3 regions of the Riemerella anatipestifer ATCC 11845 genome follow, and region 3 is predicted to be linked to each of the others. Evidence: riboswitches for the same ligand, from Rfam matches in the RefSeq annotation. Region 3 holds a riboswitch; each other region holds the start of a gene.
What was found. A riboswitch is a leader RNA that binds a small molecule or an ion and turns the genes downstream of it on or off. The one in region 3 is predicted to bind S-adenosylmethionine.

Region 1: it holds a riboswitch for S-adenosylmethionine, as region 3 does, so the genes downstream of both, RA0C_RS10000 (homocysteine S-methyltransferase family protein) here and RA0C_RS07180 (Na+/H+ antiporter NhaC family protein) in region 3, are expected to answer to the same signal.
Region 2: it holds a riboswitch for S-adenosylmethionine, as region 3 does, so the genes downstream of both, RA0C_RS10585 (alpha/beta fold hydrolase) here and RA0C_RS07180 (Na+/H+ antiporter NhaC family protein) in region 3, are expected to answer to the same signal.

The regions. Positions count from the first base shown of each region.
Region 1 is NC_017045.1:2,123,599-2,126,759, reverse strand. Features, by position in the region: gene metH (methionine synthase) at 1-570, opposite strand, end outside; gene RA0C_RS10000 (homocysteine S-methyltransferase family protein) at 567-1,580, opposite strand; SAM riboswitch class I at 1,648-1,750, opposite strand; gene RA0C_RS09995 (proline dehydrogenase family protein) at 1,928-3,100, opposite strand.
Region 2 is NC_017045.1:1,895,021-1,898,181, reverse strand. Features, by position in the region: gene coaD (pantetheine-phosphate adenylyltransferase) at 1-2, opposite strand, end outside; gene RA0C_RS09000 (D-alanine--D-alanine ligase) at 9-992, opposite strand; SAM riboswitch class I at 1,128-1,233, shown strand; gene RA0C_RS10585 (alpha/beta fold hydrolase) at 1,294-2,232, shown strand; gene RA0C_RS10580 (ACT domain-containing protein) at 2,254-3,161, shown strand, end outside.
Region 3 is NC_017045.1:1,509,873-1,513,033, reverse strand. Features, by position in the region: gene RA0C_RS07190 (Arm DNA-binding domain-containing protein) at 1-159, shown strand, start outside; gene RA0C_RS07185 (hypothetical protein) at 272-1,078, shown strand; SAM-I-IV-variant riboswitch at 1,205-1,301, shown strand; gene RA0C_RS07180 (Na+/H+ antiporter NhaC family protein) at 1,376-2,677, shown strand; gene ftsH (ATP-dependent zinc metalloprotease FtsH) at 2,745-3,161, opposite strand, start outside.

The DNA.
Region 1 (3,161 bases), 610 kb from region 3:
AGCAAAGTTGACTTTATCCACCAAAAGGCGATAAGACCGCTCCGCGATTTCTATCCTTCTGTCATAAGTATCGGCTTGCCCCACTTCATCAAAAGCCATAACAATAACCGCCGCACCGTATCTTTTTATTTTTTTAGCTTGATTGATGAATTCTTCTTCGCCACCTTTAAGGCTAATGGAGTTGACCACCGCTTTACCCTGCACGACCTGTAACCCAGCCTCTAAAATCTCCCACTTGGAAGAGTCTATCATAATCGGAATACGAGCAATATCAGGCTCGGAAGCGATGAGGTTTAAGAATTTTACCATAGCTTCTTTACCGTCAATAAGTCCATCGTCCATATTGACATCTAAAATCTGAGCTCCACCTTCTACCTGATGCCTTGCAATATCTAATGCTTCGGAATAGTTGCCTTCTTTTACCAGCCTTAAAAATCGTTTAGACCCTGCAACATTGGTTCTTTCCCCAACATTCACAAAGTTAGATTCGGGAGTGATGATAAGCGGCTCTAATCCTGACAATTTAAGTGGTCTCGCAGGAAGTTCTAATTGATGATGATTTCCTTTCATACGAGATTAAGTTTTCTAGGTTCATAATGTTGTACCAATTCGGCAATGGCACGGATATGCTCTGGCGTTGTACCACAACAGCCCCCAATGATATTGACTAACCGTTTATCTAAATACTCTTTAACTTGCTCTGCCGTTTGCTCTGCCGTTTCATCGTACGCTCCAAAAGCATTGGGCAACCCCGCGTTAGGATACACCGAAATGTAAAAGTTGGAATGTTCTGACAAAGCCTGTAAATAAGGCGTAAGCTGCTTAGCTCCCAAGGCACAATTAAGCCCTACACTCAGCAAGTCTAAATGAGAAACCGAGATAAGAAAAGCCTCCGCTGTTTGTCCACTAAGGGTTCTCCCAGACGCATCGGTAATTGTACCTGATACCATAATGGGGATTTTGGTATTTCTCTCCTCCGCCAACTCATCAATGGCAAACAAAGCGGCTTTGGCGTTAAGCGTATCAAAGATGGTTTCAACGAGTAAAATATCAGCACCACCTTCTAGTAATGCTTTTGCCTGTTGCTTGTAGGCTTTTCTTAAATCTTCAAAGGTAATTGCCCTATACCCTGGGTCATTAACATCTGGAGACAACGATGCCGTTCTGTTAGTAGGTCCCATTGCCCCTGCCACAAAACGAGGTTTATCTGGATTGTTTTCGGTGTAAACTTCACAAAGTTTTTTAGCAATTCTAGCCGATTCATAATTGAGTTCTTCCACCAAAGACTCCATTGCGTAGTCTGCCATTGCAATGGTAGTGCTAGAAAAGGTGTTGGTTTCTATAATGTCTGCCCCTGCGTCCAAATATAGGCGGTGTATCTCTTCTATGGCTTGTGGCTGTGTGAGGGATAGCAAGTCGTTATTCCCTTTAACAGGGTGCTCCCAATCTTTAAAGCGTTCGCCACGATAGTGTTCTTCGGTAAAATTATACCGTTGTATCATAGTGCCCATAGCACCGTCCAAAATAAGTATCCTTTTTTGGAGCAAGGCATCGAGCTGATTAAATATATTAGTTTCCATTTCAATAAAGTTTAAAAAATCATTGAAATGTTAAAAAGAAAGCTCAAAAGGTAAAGTAGAAATCTTTTAGTTATCTATCCCCAAATAGGTAGAATGTAGCACCTTCTTTCTTGATGAAAGGGTTGCTAAGGCTTCACAGGGTCTAGTCCCTCCGCCTTTCTTGATAACATTTCCGATGATGTTAAGGTACAAATACAGCACAAATATAGACCTTAGGTTTTGAATATCCAAAAGAAACAAATTTTTTTTTGAAACAAGTACAACTTTAACCTAATAACCCTGCTCTAAAATAAAAAAGCCAAAGTAAAAGGCTTTACTTTGGCTTTTTTGTATATCTTGGATAGATTTTATCTTTCTGTTTTTCTTCTTTTCAGTTCTCTTTCTATTAGAGATAGCTCTCTACCCGTTTGTCCTGCCACGGAAGTGTTTTCTTGAGCTCTTCTCGTAAGGTATGGCACCACATCTTTCACTGGACCGTAAGGCAGATATTTACATGCATTATATTTTTGGTTTCCTAGATAGTAAGTGATATTATCACTCATTCCATACAGTTGTCCAAAATGGATTTGTTGGAAGTCATTCGGTAGCCCTTTTTCTTTCATTCTATCCATTATTAGCTCCGTAGATTTCTCGTTGTGAGTTCCAAAGAACGCCGAAACTTTGTCTAAATTCGTCATTACAAAATCTATCCCCGCATTATAATTATCATCAGAAGCCTGTTTTGTTGGTTGGATAGGTGATGGGTAGCCCATTTTTTCTGCTCTTTCTCTTTCTTTCTCCATATAAGCCCCTCTCACAAATTTGTAGCCTAAGTAGTAACCTTTAGATTTAGCTCTTTCTAAGTCTTCGGCTAGATACTCCAATCTTCCTGTTCTATACATCTGAATGGTATTCCACACAATGGCTCTCTCCTTATTATAACGAGATTTCATTTCGTTTACCAAATCATCTACGGCTGTTTGTATCCAAGACTCTTCGGCATCTACCATTACTATCACACCTTTGTCGTATGCTAACTGACAAACTTCTTCGTAGCGTTTCACTACCCTGCTCCACTCTTCTTTTTCTGAACTTGTTAGCTCTTTTTTCGCCTGAACTTCTGCATATAAATCTAACCTCCCAAATCCTGTTGGTTTAAAAACTACAAAAGGAATGGCAGGATTCCCCGCAGCGTATAGAATATTTTGTTTTATTTCTTCGCAAGTATGGTCAAAGGCTTGTTCTTCTTCTTTACCTTCTATGGCATAATCAAAGATGCTGCCTATATGACGCTGATACATCTCATTAACTACTTTCTGGCTTTGCTCTCTAGTAACGCCACCACAAAACTGTTGGAATAATGTTTTTTCGACAACCCCCTCCACAAAAGGGAAATTATTTTTAATACTAAAGTTAAGAAGGTTTATCCCTATACTAGTCAATTGTGGAAACTTAATCATAGTAAACATCCACTTTGCTTTCTCTAGCTGTTCTGTTGTTTTATCTGCAAAAGCGACTTTGGTATCGTTAAAAAGACTCATTATTAGTTGTTTTTTATATGACGGCAAATTTATCTAATTTATTCGATTTAAAACTAATTTC
Region 2 (3,161 bases), 390 kb from region 3:
ATATTTTATTATTTTGCTAGCGCTTTTTCTACCTCGTTTCCGCACAAATCTTTAATGGAGATACCGTAAATTCTCGCTTGTTGAGGAAGGATACTCGCAGGTGAAAACCCAGGGTTAGTATTCATTTCTAGCATATAAGGCACACCGTTCATAATAATATATTCACTTCTAGAAAACCCTTTCATTCCTAAAGAGTTATAAGCTCTTTTTGCAACTTCCTCTACTCTTAATCTAGTAGCCTCATCTAGCCTTGCTGGTGTAATCTCTTGAGACGCTCCTTGATACTTTGCTTCGTAATCAAAAAATTCTGTTTCTGGGATAATTTCTGTAATGCCTAAAACAATAGTCTCACCTTTATAATCTAGCACACCCACAGATACCTCCATACCGTCTAAGAAACTTTCTACTAAAACCTCATCGTCTTCCAAAAATGCTTTTTCTAAAGCTGCTTCAAACTCCGAAACCTCTTTTACCTTAGAAATTCCTAAAGAAGAACCACTTTGATTAGGCTTTACAAATAGAGGCAGTTTTAACTCGTTGATAATTTTATCTTTATCATAAGCCTCTCCTTTTTTTATGTAGAAACTTTTAGCAGACGGAATACCATACTTTGCTAATACAGCCAAAGTATCTTTTTTATTAAAGGTAAGTGCACTTTGGTAAAAATCACACCCTGTATATTTTTGACCAATAGCGTCCCAATATGCCTGTAACACACCATTTTCACCTGGTGTCCCGTGAATGGTATTAAAACAAACATCAAAACGCAGTACTTCTCCACTAGGTAGATTTACAGAAAAATCTCCTTTTTGTATTGGTAGTTTAGCCTCATTTTCGTCTAAATAAAACCAACCTTCCTTAAGAACTACCACTTTATAGACATTATATAAATCACGGTCTAAAGAGTCGTAAATTAGTTGTCCACTTTTTAGGGAAACTTTGTACTCATCGGAGTATCCGCCCATAACTACGGCTATATTTTTTTTGCTCATCAGAATCTATAAATAAAAGTTGGATGCAAAGTTAGTTAATTTTAAACGCAAGGTTTTATTTTTTCGTTGAAAATATTGTTTAAAACAAAAAATAGTCTATCTTTGCTCTGTATTAGTTCATTGAAAAACTAGGAAATGTTATCAAGAAAGGTGGAGGGAATAGACCCTGTGAAACCTTGGCAACCCTTCCTTAACGGAAGAAGGTGCTAAATTCTACCAAAGTTTTTTGGATAGATAACATCAAGAAAAGACCTCTTATTTCTTGGCAACATTTCAGTTATTTAAAACTTATAATAAAAGAATGTTGCATCACCTCAAAATTAAAGACTATTTAACAACTACTAGATATAGTACGGATATCTCGCTTAGCTATGAGCTATTTGGGTTGCCTTTACATACAGCTCCTATTGTACTCATCAATCATGCTCTAACGGGAAACTCTAATGTGGCAGGAACAAAAGGTTGGTGGCAAGATTTGGTGGGAGCAGGAAAAACCATTGATACCAACAAACTCACAGTCATCTGTTTTAATATCCCTGGTAATGGTTATAATGATTTCTTTATTGATAATCCACAAGCCTTCACTACTCAAGATGTGGCTCAGCTATTCCTTTTAGGGTTAGAACAACTTAAAATTAAACAATTAGACTATCTTATAGGTGGCTCCATCGGTGGTGCTATAGGTTGGGAAATGCTCAATCTTAATAAAAACTTATCCAAAGTATTTGTGCCTGTAGCCTCGGATTTTAAAACGACCGATTGGCTGAATGCCCAATGCTTAGTTCAGAAATACCTCCTAGAGAACGGCGAAAAACCTCTACAAAAAGCGAGAACTCACGCAATGCTTTGTTATAGAACTCCCTTTTCACTCAATAAAAGATTCAAAAGACAAAAAGGAGACGATACTGACCTACTGCAATCTCACGAATGGCTCAATTTCCACGGAGAAAGCCTTAATGCAAGGTTTACTCTAAAGGCTTATTTACTAATGAACCATCTGCTAACCACCATTGCGGTTGATGAGTCTTCGTTAACTGAAATAAAAACAGAATTCCATTTGGTAGCGGTGGATAGCGATTTATTTTTCCCTGCCTTTGAGATTGAAGAAACCTATCAACTTTTAAGAAACAATAATGCTAATGCCTACTACCACGAAATAAAATCGGTACACGGGCACGATGCCTTCCTTATGGAATACGAACAAATGAAACATATATTCAAATCAATTATTAAATATTAAATCAACTTAAAAAATTATATTATGCCTAATCAAGAAAACCTTAACATATATCCAAACAAAGCCATCATCAATTTTGAAGGCAAGGACTTTCTAGGTCAAATAGGGATAGACTCTCGTATATTTAACGCTCTTAATAGAGCCAACATTAGCGTTGGTGTTATCTCTCAACAGGCTATAGAAAACGGCATCTCTGTACTCGTAGATGAAAGCAATGCCGAAGATGCAGTACAATGCCTAAAAGAAGAGTTTAAAAATGAAATTAACCAAGGGATTGTAAGCCAAATTTATAGTGTAGATGGTATTACTGTCATTGGTCTGGTAACGTCTGATTTCAACAAAATACTTACCGAACTCCAGCGTAACAAAATTTTCCCGTTACTTCTTAACCAAGTGGCTTCGGCGGGGCGTGTAAACATTGTAGTAGCGACCAACCAAGCCGAAAAAACCAAAAACATTATAGAAACCGAACTTTATGGCAAACCTAAAGCGGTACATTTAGTATTGTTTGGGCATGGTAATGTGGGCGGTACTTTGATAGAGCAAATCTTAGATTCTGCTTACGATATTTTGCAACGAAAGCGGATAGACCTTAAAATCGTAGCGATAGCCAACTCTAAAAATATTGTTTTTAACAAAGGGGGCTTCGGAAGCGATTGGCGACAAAAAGTGAGATTTGCTAGTACCCAAAATACTTTGGAAGATTTATTTCAATTTGTGAAAGAGCATCAATTTGAAAATCTAATTGCTGTGGACAATACCGCTAGTAAAGACTTTGTAAAAAACTATCTAGAACTAGCGGAACAAGGTTTTGATTTGGTTTCTTCCAACAAAATTTACAATACTCTTCCGATTGGAGAATACAAAAAACTAAGACGTGCCCTAGAAAAAAACAAAAAGAAATACCTCTACGAAACCAATGTAGGAGCAGG
Region 3 (3,161 bases):
ACACAATTAAGCCTGATTAAAAATAACATTAATCAGGCTTTTTTATTCCTTCAAGTTAAGGAAGAAAAATTTGATGTAAATGACATCTATACACAATATAAAGGAGAAACTTTAGCTATTTTTTATCCATACATACTGCATATTCCAGATATCATTTAAGACAAATCAAATATAAGTTAATAGATTGCTTTTAAAATAACTATGGTAAAATTATCCAATAGACTGTTAATTAGATTGCAAGTTTGTATTTTTGGAACTTAAAAAGTAAGCTATGAAGAAAATTTTATTAGTGTTTTTATGTGTGGGCTTTACCGCTTGCCAAAGGAGTGCAGACAATGTAGCAAATACATATAATACTCCAAAAGAAAGCAGTAAGATATTACCAAAGTTGATAAAAGTAGAAGAAAAGGGATATGATAGACTTGCCAACTGTACCCCTTATAATTACAATGAAATTACAAGCTATAAATATGATAGTGATAATAACTTAATCAGTTCCACCTCTTCTAATAATGATAGGGTAACCTACTTTAATCATTCTGAGGGCACGTTAGATAATGTTACATTCAGCCATTATCCTCTTACATCTATGAAGTTTTATTATACAGGAAATAAGGTAACCGAAGTGAGATACATTGCTCCTATTGGTTGGCATACCCAAAGCGATGTAGTAAGATACATTAGCCTTAAGTACGACTCAAACGGAAAGCTAACAGATGTTCACTTTAGAACACCAAAATTCAATAGCGAACATGTAGAACATATTTTATACAAAGGAAACGAAATAAGTAGAATATCAACACTACAGGGAGATTATAATTACGAATACGAAACAAAATACAATCCTTTTAAAAACCTTAGCGAACCAGTTAAAATTGCTTTTGCCCTAATTGACGGTGGTAATAGTTTTAGAATAGAAGATGATAATTATATAGGCTTTTGGGGAGAGTATATGTTGAAACAGACAAATACTAATAATACTTATAAAGCCAACAATTACATTTCAGAAATGTACAAAAGTAATATAAGCGATTGCTCTAACAACAGTTATATCCGTGTGAATATTGAGTATAATTAGTTAATTGTTGAATTCAATATTTTAACACTATATATCAAATCATTAGAGAAAATATATGATAATTTGTTTAAACTTTATTGAATAAAATTTAGACAACTCTTAATTAAATTTCTATATTTGCACCACTGTATTTATCAAGAACCTTAATAGAAAGGTAGCAACCTGCAACAACAAGCAAGGTGCTAAAAAGATAAGCCTTAACAAAGGAAAAAATGTTGTCTTTAAGTATTCCACATTATTTTTCTTAAAAACACAATAAGGTTCATTGATGGATACAGACTAAAAACTGTATTGGAAATGAAAAAAACCTCTGTTATCTCTGTTGTACCTCTATTGGTATTCGTGTTTACCTTTATTGGCAGTGGTATTTATTTTAACGATTTTTACGCTTTGCCTTCTCCCATTGCTGTGATGGCAGGTATTGTAGTGGCTTTCATTTTATTTAAAGAGTCTTTTAATGAAAAAATAGATACTTTCCTAAATGGTTGTGGCGACCACAAGATACTCAATATGTGTATCATCTATCTCCTTGCTGGAGCTTTTGCGGTGGTATCTAAGTCCATAGGAAGCGTAGACATTATCGTGGATTTTGGAGTGAGTCTAATTTCCTCCTCGTACATTCCTTTGGGTATTTTTATTATCGCTGCTTTTATTTCTATATCGTCTGGAACTTCCGTAGGAACTATTGTAACTCTAGGCTCTGTGGTTGTTGGATTTGCCGATAAAGGGATAGATATTAACCTATTAGGAGCAGCACTATTAGGAGGTGCTATGCTAGGTGATAACCTTTCTGTAATTTCGGACACCACTATAGCCGCTACCCAATCACTAGATTGTGAGATGAAGGACAAGCTAAGGACCAATCTTAAAATAGCTATTCCTGCAGCCATTATTACCTGCGTATTATACGTCATACTAGCAAACGTAATTTCCACGCCTACCGAACTCAATACCACAACATCTGTAGATACTCGCCAATTATTTCTCACCTTACCCTATTTATTGGTGATTATCCTTTCTCTTGCGGGTATCAATGTTTTTTTAGTGCTTCTACTGGGTATTGTATTCAGTAGTTCTTTAGGGTTTTTCATTTTGGATTTTGGAGTATTGGAAATCAGTAAAAAAGTATATGAAGGCTTTACAAGTATGCAAGAAATCTTTATACTTTCACTTTTTACAGGTGGTTTGGCCGCTTTAGTTGAGAAGGCAGGAGGAATGGAATTTCTTCTTAACAGAATAAAAAAAATTATTTCAGGAAGAAAATCTGCTTTACTAGGTGCAGGTACACTTGTAAGTCTTGTAGATATTGCAACTGCCAATAATACAATCGCTATTATTATATCAGGTAAAATTGCTAAAAATATAAGTACACACTATAAAATAGCTCCTAGATTTATGGCATCTGTACTAGATATTTTCTCCTGTGTTATACAAGGGCTACTCCCTTATGGAGCTCAGATACTTATTATCATTGGACTAAGCAATAACCGTATTGATTACTTCAACCTAGTAAGCTATACTTTTTATCCCATTTTATTGCTTTTATGCGTACTCCTTTGGATTTTTTTCTCTAAAGAAGAGAAGAAAGCACAAATATAAAAAACAAAAACAGACCACTTTTTTGATATGGTGGTCTGTTTTTTTTATTTAATTTTCTATTATTGATTTAGCCCTTGTTTTCTTCATCATTGTCAATTACTACTGGTTCATCATATTTCTTAACCTCCTCTATAGAGGAAACTGGAGTTTCAGTAAGTTCTGGATCCCACGCTCTCTTGCCAAATATCGCTTCTAAATCTTCACGGAAGATAACTTCTTTCTCAAGGAGCTTATCCGCCAATGCATCTAGTTTATCTCTATTTTCATTTAAAATATTGATAGCTCTTTGGTATTGACCTTCGATGATTTTAGAAATTTCCTCATCTATCATTTTAGCCGTCTGTTCAGAATAAGGTTTCCCAAAGCTATATTCCTGCTGTCCTGAACTATCATAATAAGAAATATTACCTACCTTATCATTTAAACCATAAATGGTAACCATCGCTTGAGCCTGTTTCGTAACTCTTTCCAAATCAGACAAAGC